Terriglobus albidus: one gene and its partner. The protein of the gene in region 1 interacts with the protein of each later gene in a pairwise test. Links are inferred from orthologs where the notes say so. Each region holds a gene or a part of one and is shown on either strand. Other genes may lie near its edges. The genes, in order: FTW19_RS04760 and FTW19_RS07330.

What was found.
Region 2: the proteins of FTW19_RS04760 (region 1) and FTW19_RS07330 interact in binary tests that used the Escherichia coli proteins (3 or more experiments, as listed by UniProt). The link is inferred for Terriglobus albidus from one-to-one orthologs.

Annotation. Positions count from the first base shown.
Region 1 is NZ_CP042806.1:1,154,443-1,164,970, forward strand. Bases 7,866-10,528 are described here. They hold FTW19_RS04760 (acyl carrier protein), read right to left. Parts: upstream 9,486-10,528; coding sequence 9,246-9,485; downstream 7,866-9,245. Other genes in these bases: fabF (beta-ketoacyl-ACP synthase II), read right to left, coding at 7,982-9,232; rmuC (DNA recombination protein RmuC), read right to left, coding at 9,640-10,528. Outside these bases: FTW19_RS04720 (MFS transporter), read left to right, coding at 1-108; FTW19_RS04725 (IS110 family transposase), read right to left, coding at 418-1,506; FTW19_RS04730 (cupin domain-containing protein), read left to right, coding at 1,807-2,133; FTW19_RS04735 (TetR/AcrR family transcriptional regulator), read right to left, coding at 2,124-2,735; FTW19_RS04740 (DHA2 family efflux MFS transporter permease subunit), read left to right, coding at 2,803-4,476; NAD-dependent DNA ligase LigA, read right to left, coding at 4,823-6,934; FTW19_RS04750 (YIP1 family protein), read left to right, coding at 7,028-7,774. UniProt on the Escherichia coli protein: Carrier of the growing fatty acid chain in fatty acid biosynthesis.
Region 2 is NZ_CP042806.1:1,816,513-1,827,165, forward strand. What follows is about bases 3,684-6,471. They hold FTW19_RS07330 (acyl-CoA thioesterase), read left to right. Parts: upstream 3,684-4,766; coding sequence 4,767-5,177; downstream 5,178-6,471. Other genes in these bases: FTW19_RS07320 (hypothetical protein), read left to right, coding at 3,684-3,809; FTW19_RS07325 (hypothetical protein), read left to right, coding at 3,812-4,729; FTW19_RS07335 (porin family protein), read right to left, coding at 5,438-6,115; FTW19_RS07340 (c-type cytochrome), read left to right, coding at 6,217-6,471. In the rest of the region: FTW19_RS07295 (hypothetical protein), read left to right, coding at 1-153; efp (elongation factor P), read right to left, coding at 203-763; FTW19_RS07305 (hypothetical protein), read right to left, coding at 996-1,331; pncA (bifunctional nicotinamidase/pyrazinamidase), read right to left, coding at 1,370-1,996; FTW19_RS07315 (hypothetical protein), read left to right, coding at 2,147-2,560; more of FTW19_RS07320, read left to right, coding at 2,607-3,683; more of FTW19_RS07340, read left to right, coding at 6,472-6,855; FTW19_RS07345 (DUF481 domain-containing protein), read right to left, coding at 6,903-8,069; FTW19_RS07350 (trimeric intracellular cation channel family protein), read left to right, coding at 8,349-9,017; FTW19_RS07355 (GvpL/GvpF family gas vesicle protein), read left to right, coding at 9,248-10,048; FTW19_RS07360 (helix-turn-helix domain-containing protein), read left to right, coding at 10,102-10,653.

The DNA of each region.
Region 1 (10,528 bases):
CTCTCAGACAGAGGACATGGGTATGGCAGCGGCCTGGTAACAGTAGCACTGCTGCTCTTAATCGGAGCCGGCCTGGCGGTGATTGTGCAGCGCCGGGCTTCTTCCTAAGCCACAATGCTGAACGATTGAGGTTCGACCATACTGGACACGGAACATTGCCCTCAGCGGCTTCTATGAGACGGCTGTATGGGTCAAGTTTTTTCCTTCATAGAGTTTTTGTATTTGCAGTTGCGGTTGTGTTTTGGATTCATCTCGGGGCTTCTATCCGCACTCGCAGTGAGCCGCTAAGGGACTCGGTGCCTGTTGGGACCCGATGGTGATGAATTGGGGCTGCTATCTGAAGCACGACCTGTATGGCCCAGCCGCTGAGCGCAGTCACCCGGACACGAGATTGTTCTGCTTTGGCCGATCCGCGGTTCAGGCTACGGTGGCCATTGCAGGTTGAGGGAAGTGTTGGAAGCTCTGTCCGCTGCGCCACATGCTGTGCAACAGGACCGCCAGTTTACGGGCCACCGCCACGATAGCTCGCTTTTTTGCTCTCTTGCCTCCACTGGATGCCAGCTTGAGGCCCCAGCGACGCAAGGCTGAGTCAGGACCGAAGCGACCCAGGATGTATTGCGCCGACTGCACCAGCAGACTTCGTAAATATCGGTTGCCGGTCTTGGAGATGCCTAACTCCGGATCCGAGTCCCCCGACTGACTTTGTCCGGGTCGCAGACCGAGCCACGCACCTGCGGAACGGTTGCTTGCTATATTGGGCCGGTCCAGCGTGAGTACATACGTGGCCGCCACCACAGGACCCACGCCTGGAACCGTACGCAGCACACCGATCTCCGGATACCTGGTACCCAGCTTTTCGATCTGTTCTTCCATACTGTCGATCTGACGGTTCAACGTCGCGATCTGCTCCAACAACGGAACCGCTACCGTCGTCAGCACAGACGGAATCGATGCCCGCACCCGCACAGGAAACGACTCGGTGGAACAGGCCGGCAGACGGCCACCGGCGCTTTTGACCAGGCCACGCAACGCGTTGACCAGCATCGTCCGCGCACGTACTAGCGTAGCCCGCGCCTGGATCAGGTTCAGGTCCTGCTGCCGCTCCATGCTGCGGTGAAGCAGCGGCGCCAGCAACTTAGGATCAGACGCCGCGAAGCGAGCCAGCTGCTCGGCATCGTTGCGATCGTTCTTCGATTCACTCGAGCTGATCGCCGCGATCTTGCGCGCATTGGCCACGATCACCTGATGACCTAAAGACTTGAGCAAACGGCTTACCCACGGAGAGTGCGTGCCGCACTCCAGTGCTATTCGCTGCCGCTCCTCGCCCTCGAAATGACGTCGGAACGCCGCCTCCGTACTCTGGATACGACCTTCCTCCATCACTTCCTTCGCTGCGTTCAACAGACAGTAGTGGCTGTAACGGTCCCCTAAATCAAGCCCTACCGTCAGCGCTGGCCTGTCACTCCCCATTTCCTTTAACCACTGCGCTTTGCTAACCTTCTTCATCGGCTGGTCTCCTTGAGCACCCCGAGTGCGTGCGAACAGCTTAGCTGCTTCGCGAGGCCAGCCGTCTCATCCCATCTGAAGCCGCGTATCTTCTCACGTCGGTACGGCATGGCTAAAGCCATGCCCTTAAGCAAGACGGAACACCATTGGCGTTTCCAGGTCTGGGGAGAGATAGTAGCGGGCCGAAGGTCCGCTCTATCGCGGAAGCAGATTTCTCCGCTTTCGCTGCGAAATGACAAACAAAGATGCATCGTTCAAATCGGTGCCGCTGCTCCTACCGGCATCACGTATGCTGAAGCCATGAGCGATGTGGTGCACCGCAATAACGAACAGATGACCAATCCAGAGCCCGGCCTGAAGCGCCAGGTGATGAGCTATACGCCGGAGATGATGCTCGTCCGGCACACCATGGAGCCCGGATGGGTCGGTGCGGCGCACTCGCATCCGCATCAGCAACTGGTCTTTGTCGTCAGCGGACACATCGTGCTCACCACACCCGACGGCGATCACACGCTGCGTGCCGGTGACAGCATCATCGTGCCTGGGGACGCCGTGCATCAGGCGCGTGCGTTTGAGGCCAGTGAGGTATTGGACGTCTTCACGCCCTATCGCGAAGACTACGCCTGAGTGCGAAGGCCGATAGCAGGCAGCACCAGCGAAAGTAGAATTGCTGTGTCCTGTTCCGGAGTGCTGTCGGCCTCGCCGTAGAGACGGCGTTCATTCATGCCGCGCAGCATGTCCATCACAGCCCATCCGATCGGCTCGAAGTCGCGTGCTGGAATCTCACCGGCGTTGACGCCGTCTTCGAAGATCCCCACCAGCTCCCGCACGGTGGCCTGCAGCAGAGTGTGGGTCTGTTTCCGGTGGCTGCGTTCGCGGCCGAGTGTCACCAGCATGCGGTAGACATTGGGCTGCGTCTCCCAGAAACTCATACGGATCTGCAGCAGGACACGCAGGCGGTTCGCAGTTCCGGTCACGCCTTCAAGTGCCTCGCGAATGCGCTCGCGCTGCTCCTCGATGGCCTGCAGGACGGCGGCCTCGTAGATCTCTTCCTTGGAGGAGAAGTAGAGATAGAGCGTCCCTTTGGCGACCTTGGCTTTTTCGGCAACGTCGTCCATGCGGGTCTCCGCAAACCCCTTCTTGCCAAAGAGTTTCAGGGCAGCATCCAGGATCTCGGAACGGCGAAAATCCGTTAGAACCTGGCGACGGGATTTCGGTCGGACGGACACTCAAGCCAAGCTAACATAATGAATCCCGGCCGGGTTTTACCTCTCTAATGACTAGCCAGTCATTTTTATGACCAACCAGTCTGCGATTCTCGAAGCCGAAGAAGAGCTCAGCCAATCGGCGCAGGGGTCCGAGCCGGGCGTTCCGCTGGAGACTCAAGCAGAGAAGCCGGCTGCGGCTATTCCGCATTTCAATCCATGGATTATTGCGCTGGTTGTAACCATGGGCACCTTCATGGAGGTGCTCGATACCTCCATCGCCAACGTTGCCCTGCCGCACATCGCTGGCTCGCTCTCGGCTTCACAGGACGAGAGCACCTGGGTGCTGACGACCTATCTCGTTGCCAACGCCATCATCCTGCCCATCAGCGGCTGGATCTCGTCTGTGCTTGGCCGGCGGAATTTTTATCTCGGCTCTGTGATTCTGTTTACTGCGTTCTCTGCAGCCTGCGGATTAGCGCCTACGCTGGGGATGCTGGTGATCTTCCGCGTTCTGCAGGGACTGGCCGGTGGTGGCCTGCAGCCCTCCGTGCAGGCCATCCTGGCCGATACCTTTCCGGGTAACAAACGTGGCATGGCGATGGCCGTCTATACCGTCGCCATCCTGTGCGCTCCCGTGCTCGGTCCGACACTCGGTGGATGGATTACCGACAACTACTCCTGGCGCTGGATCTTCTACATCAACATTCCTGTCGGCATCGCCTGCGCCTTCTTTACCCGCATCGTGCTGCACGATCCACCGCATCTCACGGCGGCACGCAAGGCGCAGAAGGGCAAGCCGCTGCAGGTCGACTTCGGCGGCCTGGCACTGATCTCTATCGGCCTGGGTGCGCTTGAGATCGTCCTCGATAAGGGACAGGAACTCGACTGGTTCGGTTCCACCTTCATCACCTGGAGCAGCATCATCGCCGTTGGCTGCCTGTTGGGCGCCATCGTATGGGAGCTGCGTGTCGATAAGCCGGTGGTGAACCTGCGCCTGCTGCGCGAGCGCAACTTCGCCATCTGCTGCACCATCGTGCTGGCGCTTTATACCGCTCTGTATGCAACGACATTTCTTCTGCCGCAGTTCATGCAGCAACTGCTTGGCTATGACGCGACGACGGCCGGTATCGCCGTGTCGCCCGCAGGTCTGGTGACGATGGCGGAGGTCCCGCTCGTTGGCTGGCTGCTTAGCCGTGGCGCCGATGCGAGACGGATGATCGCGATGGGCATTGCGATGATCACGCTGGGCACATGGTGGCTCTCACACGGAAACCTGGATGTGGCCATGAGCGACATGATCTGGCCGCGCATCGTGCAGGTGATGGGTGTGGGCCTTACGACTGTGCCGCTCAGTACCATCATGTTCCGCTTCCTGCCTGGAGACCAGACCAGCAACGCCGCAGGTATCTATGCCTTGGTGCGCAACGAAGGCGGAAGCATCGGCATCGCGATCTCAAGTACATTCCTGCAACGTATGGCGCAGACACACCAGGCGTATTTGTCCTCGAACATCACCGCCAGCAACGTGGCTGCGATGCAGGCGGCGCATGCGTTGGGTGGAGCGGTGGGCGGTGCTACGCCGGATGCGAGTTACGCAGGACTGGCGCTGGTCTATCACCAGTTACAACGGCAGGCGGAGCTGCTGGCGTATATGGATCAGTACAAGCTGTTTGCGTATGTGCTGCTTGGTGTGTTGCCGCTGGTGCTGTTGTTGAAACGTCCGCCGAAGCATATTGGCAAGGTGGAGTTGGACGCTCACTAGGGTGTGGGGATAGAGAAATCTGCTTTTGCTATCGAGCCTTCGCGGGCTTTCCGCCCAAGCGCCATTGTTTTGCTTAAGGGCACGGCTTCAGCTGTGCCAAAACAGTGCTTGAAGGATTTGCGGCTTTAGCCGCTGAGGTACTTGAGCGGAATGATTGACCTCAGCGGCTAAAGCCTCGGTCCTTACCGATGCCACTATGGGACGGCTGAAGCCGTCCCCTTAAGCAAGGCATTCGCGCGTTGCGCGAACCGGAAACGCGCTGGTTCATGCCTTATATCTTCTCGAAGCAGGTCCTTCGCTAAGGCTCAGGGTGACAACCTAAAACAAGACGGGTCGAGCTGGACGCTCATTGACCAAACATGGCGAGAAGGGCGGCTTCATCAATCACCTTCACACCGAGCTCGTTGGCCTTGTCCAGTTTCGACCCCGCCTCATCTCCTGCGACGACATAAGTTGTTTTCTTGCTGACCGAGCCTGAGACTTTTCCTCCGGCTGCTTCAATCATCGTCTTCGCATCCTCGCGCTTGAGTGTAGGCAGCGTTCCAGTGAGTACGAAGGTCATGCCTTCAAGCTGGGAGGTCTTCTGACGCTTTTCCGCGGTAAAGCTGAAGCCAAGCTTGTGCAGACGCTCTACGAGCTGCCGGTTCTTGTGGCCCGCGAAGAACTCATGAATGGCCTCCGCGACTTTAGGACCGATCTCAGGCACGCGCTGCAGCTCTTCTTCGGTGGCATCCATCAATGCCTGCATGGCCTCGTAGTCTTGCCCGCGTGAGGCAAACTCTTCGGCCAGCAGTTGTGCGGTGCGTTCGCCGACATGACGAATACCCAGACCCAGAAGGACACGCCACAGCGGATTCTTCTTCGAGCGCTCGATCTCATCCAGCAGTGTCTGCGCCGACTTCTGACCGATTCGCTCCAGCGTGAGCAACTGATCCATCGTCAGGGTGTACAGATCGGCGACGGAATGGATCAGCGCCTTGCGAGCGACCGGTTCCGCGGCCTCTTCCTCCCCTTCGGCGGGGGCCATCTCTGCCTGCCCGAGTAGCTGCGCGACAAGCGCATCTCCCAGACCTTCGATATTCATTACACCGCGCGATGCGAAGTGCAGCAGCTCTTCGCGCAGGCGTGCCGGGCAACTGGCATTGACGCAGCGCCAGTCCACCTCGCCTTCCTCACGAACGACGGGCTCGTCGCAGACCGGGCAGTGTGTCGGGAACTCAATCTCTTCGGTTCCGCGTGGATGGCTCTCGTCCACCTTCACGATCTTCGGAATCACATCGCCGCCGCGTTCGACCTGCACCCAGTCGCCGATGCGCACACCCAGACGCTGGATCTCGTCGGCATTGTGCAGTGTTGCATTGCTGACGGTGGTGCCGCCAATGAAGACAGGTGTCAGACGCGCTACAGGAGTCAGCTTGCCGGTGCGTCCTACCTGGAAGCCAACGCCCTTCAATTGCGTCACGCCTGCACGGGCTGCAAATTTATAGGCGATCGCCCATCGTGGAGCTTTGCCGGTAAATCCCAGCCGCGCCTGCTGTGCCGTTGAATTGACTTTTACGACGACACCATCGATCTCGTAACCGAGATCGTCACGCTGGGCCTCGGCCTTTTCAATGAACTTCAAGACTGTATCGATGGTCTTCGCGGAGGAGCCATGCATGTTCACGCGGAAGCCCGCCGTCTTCAAGGCATCGAGCGTTTCCTGCTGGCCCGGCAGAAGTGTCTCGCCTTCGCGCAACAGGAAGTAGGCGTAGAAGTCGAGCCGACGCTGGGCGACGATGTTTGGTTCCAGTGTCCGGATTGTGCCGGCGGCGGCATTGCGTGGGTTCGCCTTTACCGGCAGACCCGCCGCGACTGCCTCTTCGTTCATCCTCTGGAAGGCGGCCTGCGGCATCACCACTTCACCGCGGACCTCGAACTGCTGCGGCATGCCGGCCTTCTTCAGCTTCGCGGCAGAGACCGCAAGGGGCACGCTACGGATGGTACGGACATTGGTCGTAACGTCTTCGCCTGTCGTACCGTCGCCACGTGTGAGGCCGCGTTGCAGTACGGAGGCTCCATTCGCTGAAGCTCCGTAATGCAGCGCCAGCGAGAGGCCATCCAGCTTCAACTCGCAGACGAACTCGACTGTCTCACCTGCAGGCAGTGCGGCATGTACACGGTCGGCCCAGGCGCGCAGCTCCGCCTCGTTGTAGGCGTTATCGAGTGAGAGCATGGGGCGCGAGTGCGCCACCTTGGCAAAACCTTCTTTCGGGCGCCCGCCGACGCGCTGCGTTGGCGAGTCGGGTGTGATCAGCTCTGGATGCTCCGCCTCCAGAGCTTTCAACTGGTTCATCAGAGTGTCGTACTCAGCGTCCAAGATCTCGGGAGAGTCCTCGACGTAGTACAGGTACTCGTGGTGACGCAGGGCTTCGCGCAGCGATTCGATTCGGGCTTCGATCTTGGATTCAACACTCATGCCATTCGCATGATAGAACGGCCGCTTGTCCATTTTCATGATGGCCGGACGGGCGTTTCGGCCTACAATCGCTTCGCACAGAGAAAGGCGCCTATGACTGAAGCCACAGTTCCCACCGCAGAGCCAGGACTCTCGCAGATTCAGCGGGTCATTTACACCTTTACCGCTCCGTCAAAGACCTTTACCGACATTCTTTATCGCAGCCGTAACGTGCTGTTGCCCATTCTGCTCATCATCGTGGGCTCCTACATCTTTACCTTCAGTGCGGCTACGCGTGTCGGATATGACGCTCTGGCCGACAGCGCCATCAAAGCCAATCCGAAGATGGAAGAACGGGTGCAGGGTATGACGGCCGAACAGGTGGCAACGGTCCAGAAGCAGCAGGTGATCGGTATGAAATTCACCGTCTATGCCTTCCCGGCGGTATTTGTCATCTTCGGTGCGCTGTTTACGCTTTTCTTCTGGGGGACGGTGAACTTCGGTTTCGGCGGCGAAGCAACCTATGGCCGGCTCTTCGCCGTGATGATGTATGGTTCCCTGATCGCTGTTACGAAACTTCTGCTGGCCACACTCATGTTGTGGGTGACGGACCCGCCGGAGATTTTCACCTTTCAGGATCCGGTGGGTACAAATCTCGGGTATTACCTCGATCATCACAGCGGGCCGCTGTATGCATTGCTGACCTCAATCGACATCTTCGAGATCTGGGAGTACATCGTGCTCGGAATCGGCTGCGCGATCGTTGCAAAGCTGCCGATCCGCAAAGGGATCATCGCCGTCTTTATCTGGTGGACGCTGGTCGTGCTTATGAAAGTCGGCTTCGCGGCTGCGTTTAGTTGAGGCAGTATCTTTAGAGCTGTCATCCTGAGCGTAGCGAAGGACCTGCTTTTATGAGTTACGCAAGAAAGCAGATCCTTCGCTTCGTCACCCCAGCGAACAAAGTTCGCCGGGGACCCCGTACGCTCAGGATGACAAGTTGAAGTTGTATGCGACACCAAAAAGCCGCGAGATTACTCTCGCGGCTTTTGCTTTTGTATCGTATGAAAATTACTCAGACCACTTTTTGAAGACCAGCGAACCGTTGGTTCCGCCGAATCCGAAAGAGTTCGACAGAGCGTAGTCGATCTCCACGGACTGCGACTTTCCGGGAACGTAGTTCAGCTTGCACTCCGGATCTACGTTCTCAAGATTCATCGTCGGCGGAGCGATACTCTTCTGCATCGCCATGATCGTGATGCCCGCCTCCAGGCCGCCGGCGCCGCCCAGGAGGTGGCCCGTCATCGACTTGGTGGAGCTAACCAGCAGCTTGTGGCTCAGCGCGTGTTCGCCGAAGAGGTTCTCAATACCCTTGGACTCCAGGGCATCGCCCAGCGGCGTGCTGGTAGCGTGTGCGTTCAGGTAGGCAACCTGCTCCGGCTTGATGCCTGCCCACTTCAGCGCATTGGCCATGGCGCGGTAGCAGCCTTCGCCCTCGGGAGCCATACCGGTCATATGGTAGGCATCCGAGCTCATGCCGTAGCCGACGACCTCGGCCAGGATGGTGGCGCCGCGTTTCTTGGCGAACTCCAGCTCTTCGAGGATCAGGATGCCCGCGCCTTCGCCCACCACGAAGCCGTCGCGGTCCTTGTCCCAGGGCCGGCAGGCGTGTGTCGGGTCGTCGTTGCGGGTGGAGAGCGCCTTCATCGCGGCAAAGCCACCCACGCCCATGGGCGTAATAGCTGCCTCGGCGCCGCCGGCGATCATCGCGTCGGCATCGCCGCGCTCGATGATGCGGTATGCGTCGCCGATGGAGTGCGCGCTGGTAGTGCAGGCCGTGGCTGTGGCCTCATTCGGTCCCTTGGCTCCAAAACGAATGGAGACATGGCCCGCAGCCAGGTTCACGATGGAAGCCGGAATGAAGAAGGGTGAGATCTTGCGTGGACCGCCCTGCATCAGGTTGGTGTGCTCACGTTCGATGACATCGAAACCGCCGATGCCCGAGCCGATGTGCACGCCCACCATCTCGGCGTTTTCGGGGGTGACCTTCAATCCACTCTGTTGCATCGCTTCCTCGGCTGCGGCGATGGCGAAGTGGATGAAGCGGCCCATCTTGCGGGCCTCTTTTTTATCGATGAACTTGTATGGATCGAAGTCCTTGACCTCGGCGGCAAAGCGGACGGGGTGGCCTTCCAGAGGGAAGGCCGTAATCTCCGCCATACCGCTCTTGCCGGCCATCAGTCCATCCCAAACCTCCACGGCCGTGTTACCGACACCGCAGATCAGGCCCAGGCCTGTTACAACGACGCGACGCTTTTCCACGTGATTCCTTTGGTTACTTCTTCGAGTGCGACTCGATGTACTCGATCGCGTCCTTTACGGTCTTGATCTTCTCGGCGTCTTCATCCGGAATCTGGATGTCGAAGGCTTCCTCAAACTGCATGACCAGCTCGACGACGTCCAGGGAGTCGGCGCCCAGGTCTTCCTGGAAGCTGGCACCGGGGGTCACCTCGGCCTCGTCCACCTGAAGCTGCTCCACAATGATTGATTTCACCTTTTCTGAAACATCTGCCATGAGTTGAGTCTCCTGTCTCTTTCCCTCTATGAATCTCGGTACTGCAAAAACCTGATGCGTCTGCGACCGTACGCGGCCAATTTCCGCGAAATCTTAGGATACGAAACGCCCTGTTGAGTGTAAAACAACCGGGTGCAAAGGAAAACGAACCGGGTTAAAACGGTTCCTCTTCCGATGCGGCCAGCAGGGGGGCCATGTTCCCCAATTCCGGGAACGGAATCTCGTCTCCATCGCCCGGATTGCCTGCATCCATCTCGACTTCCCGCAGGGTCCGGTTGATGGCCCGGGTGCGGACATTCAGGCTCTCGATGGTGTTCTGCACCGTGCTGACCTGCTTTTCCATCTTCGACATCAGGTCGCCGAACTTGCTGAATTCACTGCGTGTCTTCGAGAGCACCTTCCAGACGTCGTCGCCCTTTTCCTGGATGGCGAGCATGCGGAAGCCCATCTGGAAGCTGGTCAGAATGGCTGATAATGTGCTCGGACCGGCGATGGTGACGTTGCACCTGGACTGAATCTCCGCCTGCAGGCCGTCGCGGCGCATCACCTCAGCGTACAGGCCCTCCGTCGGCAGGAACATGATGGCGTGCGGCGTGGTCACCGGCGGCTGGATGTACTTGTCGCAGATGCGCTTCCCTTCGGTCCGGATGGCGGCCTCGAAGGCCCTGCCTGCGGTGTGAACCTCTTCCGGATTGCCGCGCTCGTAGGCCGCTTCCAGACGTTCCCAGTCTTCGCGCGGGAACTTGGCGTCGATGGGCAGCAGGGTTTCGCCCTGGGGGCTGGGGAAGCGGACAGCGTACTCCACGACCTCCAGGCTGTTTGCCTTGACCCGGGCATTTTGCAGGTACTGGCTGGGCGCCAGCATCTGCTCCAGCAGCATGCCGAGCTGGACTTCGGCGAAACCGCCGCGCGACTTCACGTTGGTGAAGATGCGGCTCAGGTCGTCGACACCTTCGGAGAGCTTGGACATCTCGCCCAGTCCGGCGTGCACCTTGGTCAACTGGTCCGTTACCTGCCCGAAGCTCTCGGTCAGACGGGTCTGC
Region 2 (10,653 bases), 660 kb from region 1 along the record:
GGAAAGACACGCGAGCAGGCGCGGACGTATTACATGAATGGTGAGGCGCTGCGAGTGTGGCGGGCGATGGGCAAAGCGCCGACGATCGTGGGAGAGATGCACCGTCCGGCGAAGACTGCAGCGATGGTGTTTGGAGTGCCTTACAGCCAGTAAGGAGAAAAGGCTCGCCATCCGGCGAGCCTTTTCAGAAGGAATAGCGGCCTTAGGCGCGAGACATGTAGGCGCCTTCGGAGGTGTCGATGCGGATCTTCTCGCCTTCGTTGATGAAGGGAGGAACCTGCACCACCAAACCGGTCTCGGTCTTGGCGGGCTTGGTTACGGACGAGGCGGTCGCGGACTTGATGCCGGGCTCGGTCTCAACGACGGTCATCTCCACAACCTGTGGAAGCTCGATACCTACGGCCTTGCCGTCGTAGAAGCTGACGGAGATGCCGATATTCGGGAGCAGGTAGTCCACGGCGTCGCCAAGAATCTCGCGGGACAGGGTGGTCTGCTCGTAGGTAGCCGTGTCCATGAAGATGTAGTCATCACCGTCGTTGTACAGGTACTCCATCGCGATTTCATCGACGACGACGCGGTCGATGGCGTCGCCCGAGCGGAAGCGGTGCTCGAACATGGCTCCGGAGGAGAGGTTGCGCAGCTTGGCCTGGATGAAGGCGCGCAGGTTACCGGGGGTACGGTGCTCCACTGAGAAGACCATGTGGAGCTTGTCGTTGTGCTTGATGATCATGCCCGGGCGCATCTGGGTGGCGGGAATCGCCATGGTGTATCTCCTGAACTGTTCTGATGGTTTTCCGGGCGCAAAGGGCCGGATATGGCAGGGCGTGACGCGCTGCTTTTAGAACCTTCTTCGATTGTAGCTCAGGGCCGAGGATCCGGCCCGAGAGCATTTTCCCTGTGGGTGTAGTGTAGGGCGTACGCATCCTATGGGCGTTTTCCGCAATGAAAACGCCGCTGCACGCCCTTCTGGGATACCCAGCAACAGGGAAAACGCTTTAATCCAGGGCCAGGGGAGCGAACCCGGCAAACATCTGGGCGGCCTCGGGGAGCTGGTTGAGGGGGACGATCTCGCAGGCGGCGAAGTAGCGGTCCCACAGGGCTTTGACCTTCGCGTTATTGTGAGCCTTCTCGATACCGCCCTCCTCCCACTCGAAGACTTCGACGATGGTGCCATCGGCGGCGCGGCAGGCAATGAACTCGCGGCTGGTGGCCAGGCCCTCCGCACGCAGCAGCGGCAGGTGCTCGCGGGTGAGCTGCAGCAGATCGGCTTCTTTGCCGGGTCTAGGGCGGTAGGCGACGATGACGATACTGCGACCCTGGACTGAATTCATGCGAGACAGGGTAGCATGTGTGGAAAGGGCCGTTTCCTCTAGAGCAACGTGTCGCTTGAGATGCGGGCGATACCGGCCCGCTGCATCTCCACATTGACTCGAGCGACGGAGCCGTTGAGGTCGATGGCACGGCAGGCATCTTCAATGACGCAGGCGGTAAAGCCAAGGGAGACGGCGTCCATGGCGGAAAAGTGAACACAGTAGTCATAGGCCAGTCCGCAGAAGGACAGGCGTTGGATGCCACGTTCTTTCAGGGCGCCGCCGAGGCCGGTCGGGGTGGAGTGGTCGTTATCCAGAAAGGCGGAGTAAGAGTCAATGCGCGGGTTGTAGCCCTTACGGACAATCAACTCGGCGCGTGTGGTGTCGAGCTGCGGGTGGAAGGCGGCGCCTGCGCTCCCCTGGAGGCAGTGATCGGGCCAGAGGACCTGGGGGCCATAAGCCACCTGAATGGTCTCGAAGGGCTGGGCGCCGGGATGGGAGGTCGCAAACGAGATATGCCCCGCCGGATGCCAGTCCTGGGTAAGAATGACGTGGCCAAAACGCTCCTGCAGGCGATTGATCAGAGGAACGATCTCGTCGCCGTTTCGAACCTCAAGCGCACCGCCGGGGCAGAAATCGTTCTGCAGATCGATGATGACGAGGGCGTCAGTGGGCTGATGCGTCATGGTGTCTATTGTCCATCAAACGAAAGCGGAGATGATTTCATCGCTCTTTACGGAAGGCGAAAGGGACGGAGAGGTGTCAGTTGACACGTTAGGCGGGATTGTAGAATCTGAAACCGAACGTTACTCTCCCCCGAGAAGGCAGACGTAGAGATGGCAAAGCCCTCAGTAACAACAGTGACGATCGACGGCAATAAATTTAATGCGTTCGCGGTCAACGTGGCGCTTTCTACAGTCAGTGAAGTAGCGGGGATGCCCATGATGGGCTCTCTGAGCTGCAATATCCAGGTAAGTGTGGATATGCACGACAACACCAACATGCCCTTCTCAACGTTGAAGACTCTCTTCGACCTTGCGAATGTGGTGACCCGCGAAAAGATCAAAGACATCAAGGTCGAGTTCTGGCAGGATGATTCGCAGCAGGACGCTTTGTGCACATATGCGTTCAAGGGCTGGATCAGCCACTGGAATACGGGTAGCGGTGATGGCGCGAACCACACACTGACGATGAGCCTGCAGCCGACGCTGGACACGAAAAACTACGTCGACCTCAGGATGAGCAACTAGGTTCTCGCTGAGACGGCAGTCCTCGGAAGTAGAGGAGTGCCATTGCGTGACACAGATGGCAAATCCCACCGCACCAACCGGAATCAAGGTTGCGCTGAGCCTCGATCCTCCCGGTCCGACGTTTTACATCGGACGGAACGCGTGCATGCCCCAAATCCGCGCCACTGCGACCGTTACGGGCGCGGATGCCGTCGCATTACAGGGCGCGACCTACAACTGGGTGGTGACGCTCGTGATGCAAAACAAGAAAGTCCCTCTTTCCATGGGACGATCGGTGGCGCATCCGCCGATCAATCGAACTGGAGGACCGACCCTTGTGTTGCCGTTCACTAAAGTGCGCGGAGGGCAACTGACCGTGACAGTTACTGTGCGTGCACCAGGACTGGTATCACCGACCACTCCAGCTCTACCGCCGTCTGCTCTGACGGCGAGCCGGTCAGACCTGCAGATTCTCGGGACGAACCCTACGGAGAACGATCTGATTGCAGAAGGCGCCAGTGATTTGATGATCAAGATTATCCGGCATGAGTCGTCAACACGGCAGTTTCTGGAGGCGGGCAGTACGGCCCCTGGCTATCCACTGTTCAGCCAAGACCATAAGGGGGGCGTGGGCTTGACGCAACTTACGAGACCAGCGCCAAGTGATGACGAGATCTGGGATTGGAAAGCTAATCTCCGTGGCGGTATAGCTGTGCTGGCGAAGAAGACCCGGTACGCACGGAACTATTTGATCGGTTATGCGAGCAGTTCCGAATTCACGGAGTTGGTGAAGGCGTACAACGAAGCAAGAGCACGTGTGGTGATACCAAAACCAGGTATGCCGCCGGCTTCTCCGGCCACGCCTCCGCTACCGCTCGCAGTTACGCTACCGGCTCCTACGTCTGATCAGATCGATCGCGAAACGCTCCGCGCGTATAACGGTTACGGCCGCGGTCTCACTGATCCGGATTCAAAGACTGTCTATTATCTGCCGGAGTATGTTGCAAAAATTGGCACGGACGGTCTGCTCGAAGTAGCGGTGGGAGCAGATGGTAGAACTGGTGCGGCACACTGGCATGAAAATACAGCGGCGGATCGAGAGAAGTTCTGGCGCGATAAGAAACTGATCGAGCCAAACTCTAAAGGGCAGTATATCTATCCGGGAGATCCCGATTATGTAGCCAATGTTCTCAAGGTTGCCATTACCGATCCTCCGGCGCCAAGAGTTCAATCGATATCGGGCGCGTTGCTGTCGACACCTGAAAGGTAACCATGATGAAGCTTGTGCGATTGGTTTTGTTGGTTGCGACGGTATGGTGCGGGGTAGCCGGCCATGCGCAGTTCTTTTATGAGGCGAGTTGCAACGACGTCGAGAAATACGATGTCACCACCGGGAAACACGTGGCGACGATAAGTCTGGCTTCCCGTACTTCATTGTTTCCTGACGAGAGTCCGCGGACAGCCTTCTGCGATATAGACAACATGAAGTACGACGCAGCGCGTTCTATTGCGATAGTTGAGGTAAATGACGGGCGGTATCAGGTTTTTCGCCGGCTGGTCTTTACGGTTCCGCAGTTTCGTCTGGTCTCAGGACGTGTGTTATCTCGTAAGTGGCACGATGTTGGAGCGGGCGAGGAACCTGCGACAGATATGGTTGCGAAACTTGCGTTGCCAGGGATGTCGACTGACCCAAATCAAAGGGGGTGGCTGATGCTGGATGGTTATCAAGCCGACACCGATTTGGTGCAATGCACAGCATACGGACAAGGAAAGATGTTGTTATCGACTCCCGTAGAGAGCGCAGGAGATAAGGTGATCCTTCGAGTGACCTGCGCTGAAGGAACGAGGTTCCTCACCGCAAGAGGTGACACAAAGCAAATTATGTCTCTGAATCTGCCGCTCGAAGCCGGGTGGGGAGTCGCTTATACGACTAGCGACGCTCGCTATTTGTTGATTGCCGGTCGTCGCGAGTACGTGACGCAAGGTGGCGACAAAGCGTGGCTGGTGGATCTACAGACCAGCAAGCTCGTCGGACAATGGACTGATCCTCGTATGACACATGGGCGATTCCTAGGATTCGCTCGCAATGGCAATCTGCTTTTCCTGACTCATGGAGAGAACCTCGTGTTGAAGACGGGACTGACATTCCAGCCAACTCCGGAAGGGGATGCTTTCTTCGCCGACCGATGAATCCATTGCGGAATGAGCTCCTCAGTACACTAGCTGTATGCCAGCACCGACAGCCGAAGCACGTATCCGGGTCCGCTATGCCGAGACCGACCAGATGGGCGTGGTGTACCACGCGAACTATGTTGTCTGGTTCGAGGTTGGTAGAGTGGAACTTCTGCGCTCAATCGGCCTGCCGTACAAGCAGCTTGAGGAAGAGGGCATCCTGATCGCTGTAGCGGAGGTAAACGCACGCTACAAGCGTCCGGCGAGATATGACGATGAGATCGCGGTCCGTACGACCGTGAAGCAGGTTCGGGGATCGATCATCCGTATCGGCTATCAGGTCGTCCGCGTTACGGATGAGGAACTGCTCTGCGAGGGGGAGACGGTGCACGTAGTGATCGACCGCGAGTTCAAGCGGGCGAATCTGCCAGATGCGTATGCTGCCCGGATGGCAGGGGAGCAGTAAACCCTGGGGTGTTGCCCCGGGCTGATATAGAACGCGTCTCCACGCCAGCGAACAAGTTTGCCGAGGACCCCGGCCTTCAGCGCTTATATGGCCGGGCGCTCCACCCCTCACAACCTTAGGGTGGGCTCGGAATACCCAAAATCGAATTTGTCGATGCGCCCTAGGGTAGAGAAGCAGATTTCTCCGCTCCCTTTGGTCACTGCGAAATGACAAAAAAAGAAAGCCCGGCTAAGCCGGGCTTTCTCTAACCCATGGATCGGTTATTTGCTCTGGTGGCCCCAGCGATAGACGAGACCGGCGTTGAAGCCGACGTTGTGCTGCAGGGTGGAGCCGAAGGTCGTGATCTGGTAGGTCGGGGCGATGCGGAAGGCCAGGTTCGGGTAGAAGCTGTAGTCCACGCTGCCGCCGAGGGCGAAGGCGCCGGCGTTGCCGGTCTTCCATAGGCCCAGTGCAGGAGCGGGAACGCCCTTGGAGCCGCCATCGAAATTACCCATCGCCATACCGCCAAGCACGTTGACGTTCGCGCTCAGACGTTCCTTGCGATAGAAGCGGTACTGCGGTCCGCCCATGAAGGTGTAGTGCGTGATGAGCGGATCCCAGATGTTATAGGGGTTGTTGCCCGTCTTGGCATTGCCATAGTGGCCGCGGACATCACCGACGACCGCCCAGCGCGGGTTCAGGTAGTAGTTCCCAGCAACCTGCCAGCTGATCTCATTGTTGCGCTGCAGGAAATCACCCGAACGGAAGCGCAGGTAGCCGACGCCGCCGAAGACCTCGTACTTGTGAGAGTAGGTGTCCTCAATCATTTTGGCGATACGCGCCTGGCGATTGGCGTTCATGCGCCGCTGCCGGCGGTCCTGTTGTGCCTCGCCGTGAAAAGCCGTTCCCACAAGCGCGGCCAAGGCCAGCGCGCACACGATCCGCTTCAAACCGAACATCAAACGATACCCCTGCAGCCTTCTTGCTCTGTTAGTTTCAAACCAGGTGGACCGGCATTTGCGGCACACCCTTTTATTAGAACATCCCCGGCGCGGAATTCATGGCCAAACGATCCAGTAAAGGCTCTTCCAGTACATCCGGCTTGCTGCTTGGCGCGCTGCTGGGTGGCGGACTTGTTGCGGGTGCAGGATATTTGTATTCGCATCCGGCGGCGCTGCGCGGTGTCCGCAACTCCGTAGGAATCCACGGCGACTATCCAGGAGCAGAGGGCGGGGGAGCAGAGAAATCAGGCTCTGAGGCCGCGTCTGCAGCGAGTCGGCCGCCAGTGACGAAGCCTCAGGATAAGTCGCGTTCACAGGTGGAGACGCCTGCTCCGTCCGAGGTGGCGCCTCCGAATCCGGCTGCCGTTGCCGCCGGGCAGCCTCCCTTTGCCGCCAGCGAGGATGTCTTTGAGGCTGCGGCGCCGATCTACCGGAAGCAATGTGCTGCGTGCCATGGAACGCCCAGCGGAAAGCCACGGGTGGGAGGAGCTCCGCAGTTTTGGGTTGCGGGTGCGCCCGGTGTGGGCCATAAGGCGCCATCGGCGATTTATACGGTGATTGCCAAAGGGAGTCCCAAAGCCAGCGGTCATGCCTTTGCCGGCAAACTGACCAGCCAGCAGATCTGGCAGCTCACGTTGTTGCTGAAGGAAGCGGGCAACGATCTGCCCGATCCGGTTCGAAATCTGATGGGAGATTAAAACGGAAAGCCCGCATCTCGAGGATGCGGGCTTTGGTTTTAATCTGGCTACGGAAGAGTGTAGGTTACGCCAGTGATGAACTGGAAGGTGTTCTTTTTGAAGCCTGGCGATGGGTTGTTCAGGAAGGAGTCGCTGGCGGCGATGCTCATGCCGAGCTTTTTGAAGACCGGCATCGCTAACCCGGTACTGAAGTTTGCCGAATAAGCCTTGGGTTCGTTGAAGGCCGGCAGGAACTGCAGGGTTTGGGTGAAGATCATGGAACGCGGCAGGGTTCGCTTGTAGGCCTCACCAATGCTTGCGCCGATCAGGTTCAGATTGCTGGTTGAATCCTCAAACTGCTGTTTCTCGTAGTGAATATCGCCTTTGACGTCGAGTTGTTGTTTCGCGTCCAGGACGGGGGTCCAACCGACGCCGGCGCCGTAGATTTGTTGCAGATCCAGGCCGGAGGAGAAGTTGTGATCGAAGGCCAGAGTGCCCAGGTAATAGAACTTCTTCGAGACGTACTGGTCGCGTTCGACATCCGTGTGGAAGATGCTGGTTTTGACCACGGAGTCAGGCGTTGGTGGAGTCGTTTGCGGAATCACCGGCGTGGTGAGTTTTCCGTAGGCCTCTGAGAGGTCGAAGATGGTGCGATTCCGTGTCTGCAGATAGGGCACTGAAGGGATGGTGCGGACCAGTTTCACGCCGGCGGTAAAAGTGCCGCCGTGCTGGGTGCTCTGAACAAAGGAGGCGCCGCCGGTGACGGTGCCTGCCCATCCATAGAGAGGGCCGGCCTTCTTTTCGAGTTCGCGGTCGTAGACGCTCTGGTCGATGATGTAGGCCACGTTGCTGACCGGGACCGTCTCAACCTGTCCCATGGGATGCATCAGGGTGACGGTGTGGTCGTCGACGGTGACCATGCCGGTCTGGGTATTGGTACGGGTCGCAGGGGTGTCTTTCTTGAGGACGGCGAAGCTGCCGTTGGAGCGGAGCTCCTTGATCTTGCTTAGGGGAATGGTGACTTCCCCGACAATATCGCTCTTGAAGATGATGGAATCGCCGACGCCGCGCACCAGGGTTCCGGTTAATTGATCGCCATTCTTGAAGACGATGACGTCGGGGTTTGATTTTTCTGTGTTCGGTTTATCTGCGGCCGGCTTATCTTCCGCCGGCATGATGGCTGGGGCCAGAATCAGGAACAGCACCACTCCGCGCACACGTTTGAACAGGGACATGAACTCGCGATTTCCTCTCAACAAAAAATAGGTTTTCGTGCGGTTTGTCTCGGGTTACGGGACCCTCATCCCATAGCCACATCAACGGGCATTCTCATAAGATGATGTCATCTTTCCCTTACGCAGACGAGGGCACGCGCCATGAAGTCTCTTATCGATATGATCGTTCGTATTCTTTCCCTCGTAGGTATCTCGAACCCCGAGGACTCGCGCAAACGCCGGGAGGCAAACGGGCCAAGCTGGCGTGACAAGCTGCCTGAGGACGGAAAAAAATAGCCCATGCTGCCCGCGCTGCCGCATGCTCCTATCCGCAGCTCTACGATCTCGACCGTCATTGAGTATCTGGCGCTGGGAGTCGGTGCGTTTGCAGGAGCGTTGGCGGTACGGCGCGACCAGCGCTACCACTATGACTGGATAGGGGTGCTGGGTCTGGGAATGATCTCCGGTGTGGGTGGTGGTGTAACCCGCGACATCATCCTGCAGCAGGGCGTACCGCTTTCGTTTGACCACCCGTCTTATCTCACCTGCGCCCTTGGAGGCGCGAGCCTGGCGCTGTTCTTCGGCTCGGTGGTGGGAGCGCGCGTGCAGCGTTTCATCTTTTTTATCGATGCACTCTCCCTGGGTCTGTTTGCGGTCGCCGGGGCGACCCGGGCGCAGGACGCCGGCCTGGCGTTCTTACCATGCCTGCTGCTGGGAATTACCACGGCCGTCGGCGGGGGAGCCCTGAGGGATGTCTTCAGTGGCCGGACACCGGCCGTCTTTGAGAGGGGCGAGCCATATGCCCTGGCTGCAACCGCTGCTGCTGCAACCTATCTGACAGCCGAACGGCTGGGATTGTCCCCGGAGACCAGCTCAACCCTGGGATCTGCGATGGGTTTCCTGCTGCGCCTTTTATCGAATTTCTTCGCCTGGCGAACTCCCTCCATGCGCCTGAACCGCAAGGGATAAAGGAAAGACCGGAAGAAGGCCCCCGGTGCCTTCGGTTTTTTCTTCAAACCCGCAACAAAACATCTGCTTGCCAAACGTTGTATGGCGGGCATAGTATCCGTTTCGCAATCGGTTCAGTCCACCGTAGTGGTCGAACCAGCTGCCAAACGTCGTTGAGCTTTACCGCACTTTATACGTCGATAACGGCCGAAGGGATGTATCTGATTCCTAAGGTTTTATGCGGAGATAATATGTCTTGGTATGCATACTGTATCGCTGAACGTCAGGCGTTTCCGGAACTTTCGCGGCATCGTCGTCCGATGCCCCTGGAGAACGTAAAGGGCCTCTTTGGAAATCAGGTATTCCTCTTTCCGGCGAGCGACCTCGCCGTTCTGGTTTCTGAGCACTCTGAGGAAGATGCAGCCCGCATCGATCAGCAGTGCCAGAAGGATCACGCACGCGTGATCGCCGACTGTTTTAAACAGACGACGCTTTTGCCATTTCGTTTCAACACTACGTTTACGGATGACGACGCGCTGCGGCGGTCGATCCGTTCCAACCATCGCCACTTTGTCGCCAACCTGGAGCGCTTCCAGGGCAAGGCGGAGATGCATCTGAAGGTCCTGGTCGACGACGTCGAAGGCGCCTCCAAGATGCAGACCTGCTGTGCCGGCAAAGAGTATCTGGCTGGTCTGCGTGAGCAGGCTGCCCGCCAGCGTGAGCGTCAGGCTCGCGCCCGGGCACTGTCGGTACAACTGAACCGTATGTTCCTGCCGCTGGCGGAGGAGATCTCCTGCAAGCGCCTGGACTCCGGCAAGCTGTTGATCGACATCGCTCACCTGATCGATCGCAAGTGTGTGGAGCGTTACCAGAATAAGTACGTCCAGGCGCAGCAGACGATGAAGGATTGCCAATTCCAGCTTTCCGGCCCCTGGCCGCCGTATCACTTCGTGCATCGTCCTCAGACCGGGCATCAGACCCACCAGCCGGCGGTTCCGGCTCAGGTGGTCGCTGCCGCGGCACGTGTGCCGGTGGCTGCTGTCAGCGCATAACTTTCGAAAGAACTCCGCACAAAAGCCCCGCTGAAGGCGGGGCTTTTGTTGTTATGAGCGAAGGAAATATAACAAATATTGTTATAATACAGAAGATGACCGGCGAAGAGCTCAAAATAGCCCGTTCCGCCCACCACTGGACTCAGGTCGAGGCAGCGAAGCACCTTGGTGTTACCCAGGCCTACCTATCTATGGTTGAACGTGGATCTCGTCCGGTTTCGGAAGAACTCGCCGAGACTGCGCTCAAGGTCTATGCTCTTCCACCGACGGCACGCCCCATGGGGCATGGGAAGTTGCTCGGAGGAGGGGGCTTTCAGAGCGCTCTGGGAGAACTGGGCTACCCAGGCTTTGCTTACCTGAGGGGAGGTTTGCAGCTTAATCCAGCAGAGCTGCTTTTTCTTGCTCTCGATACCGAGGAGCTGGATGCGCGCGTGACAGAAGCATTGCCCTGGATTCCGTTTCAGTTCCCAGAGATGGACTGGGAGTGGTTGATAGTGGAGGTGAAGCTTCGAGACCGGCAGAATCGCATGGCGTTTGTGGTCCAACTGGCAGGTGCGGTAGCGGAGGCAGAAGGCGATTCTTCCCGCGCCGGAAGTCTTGGCTCG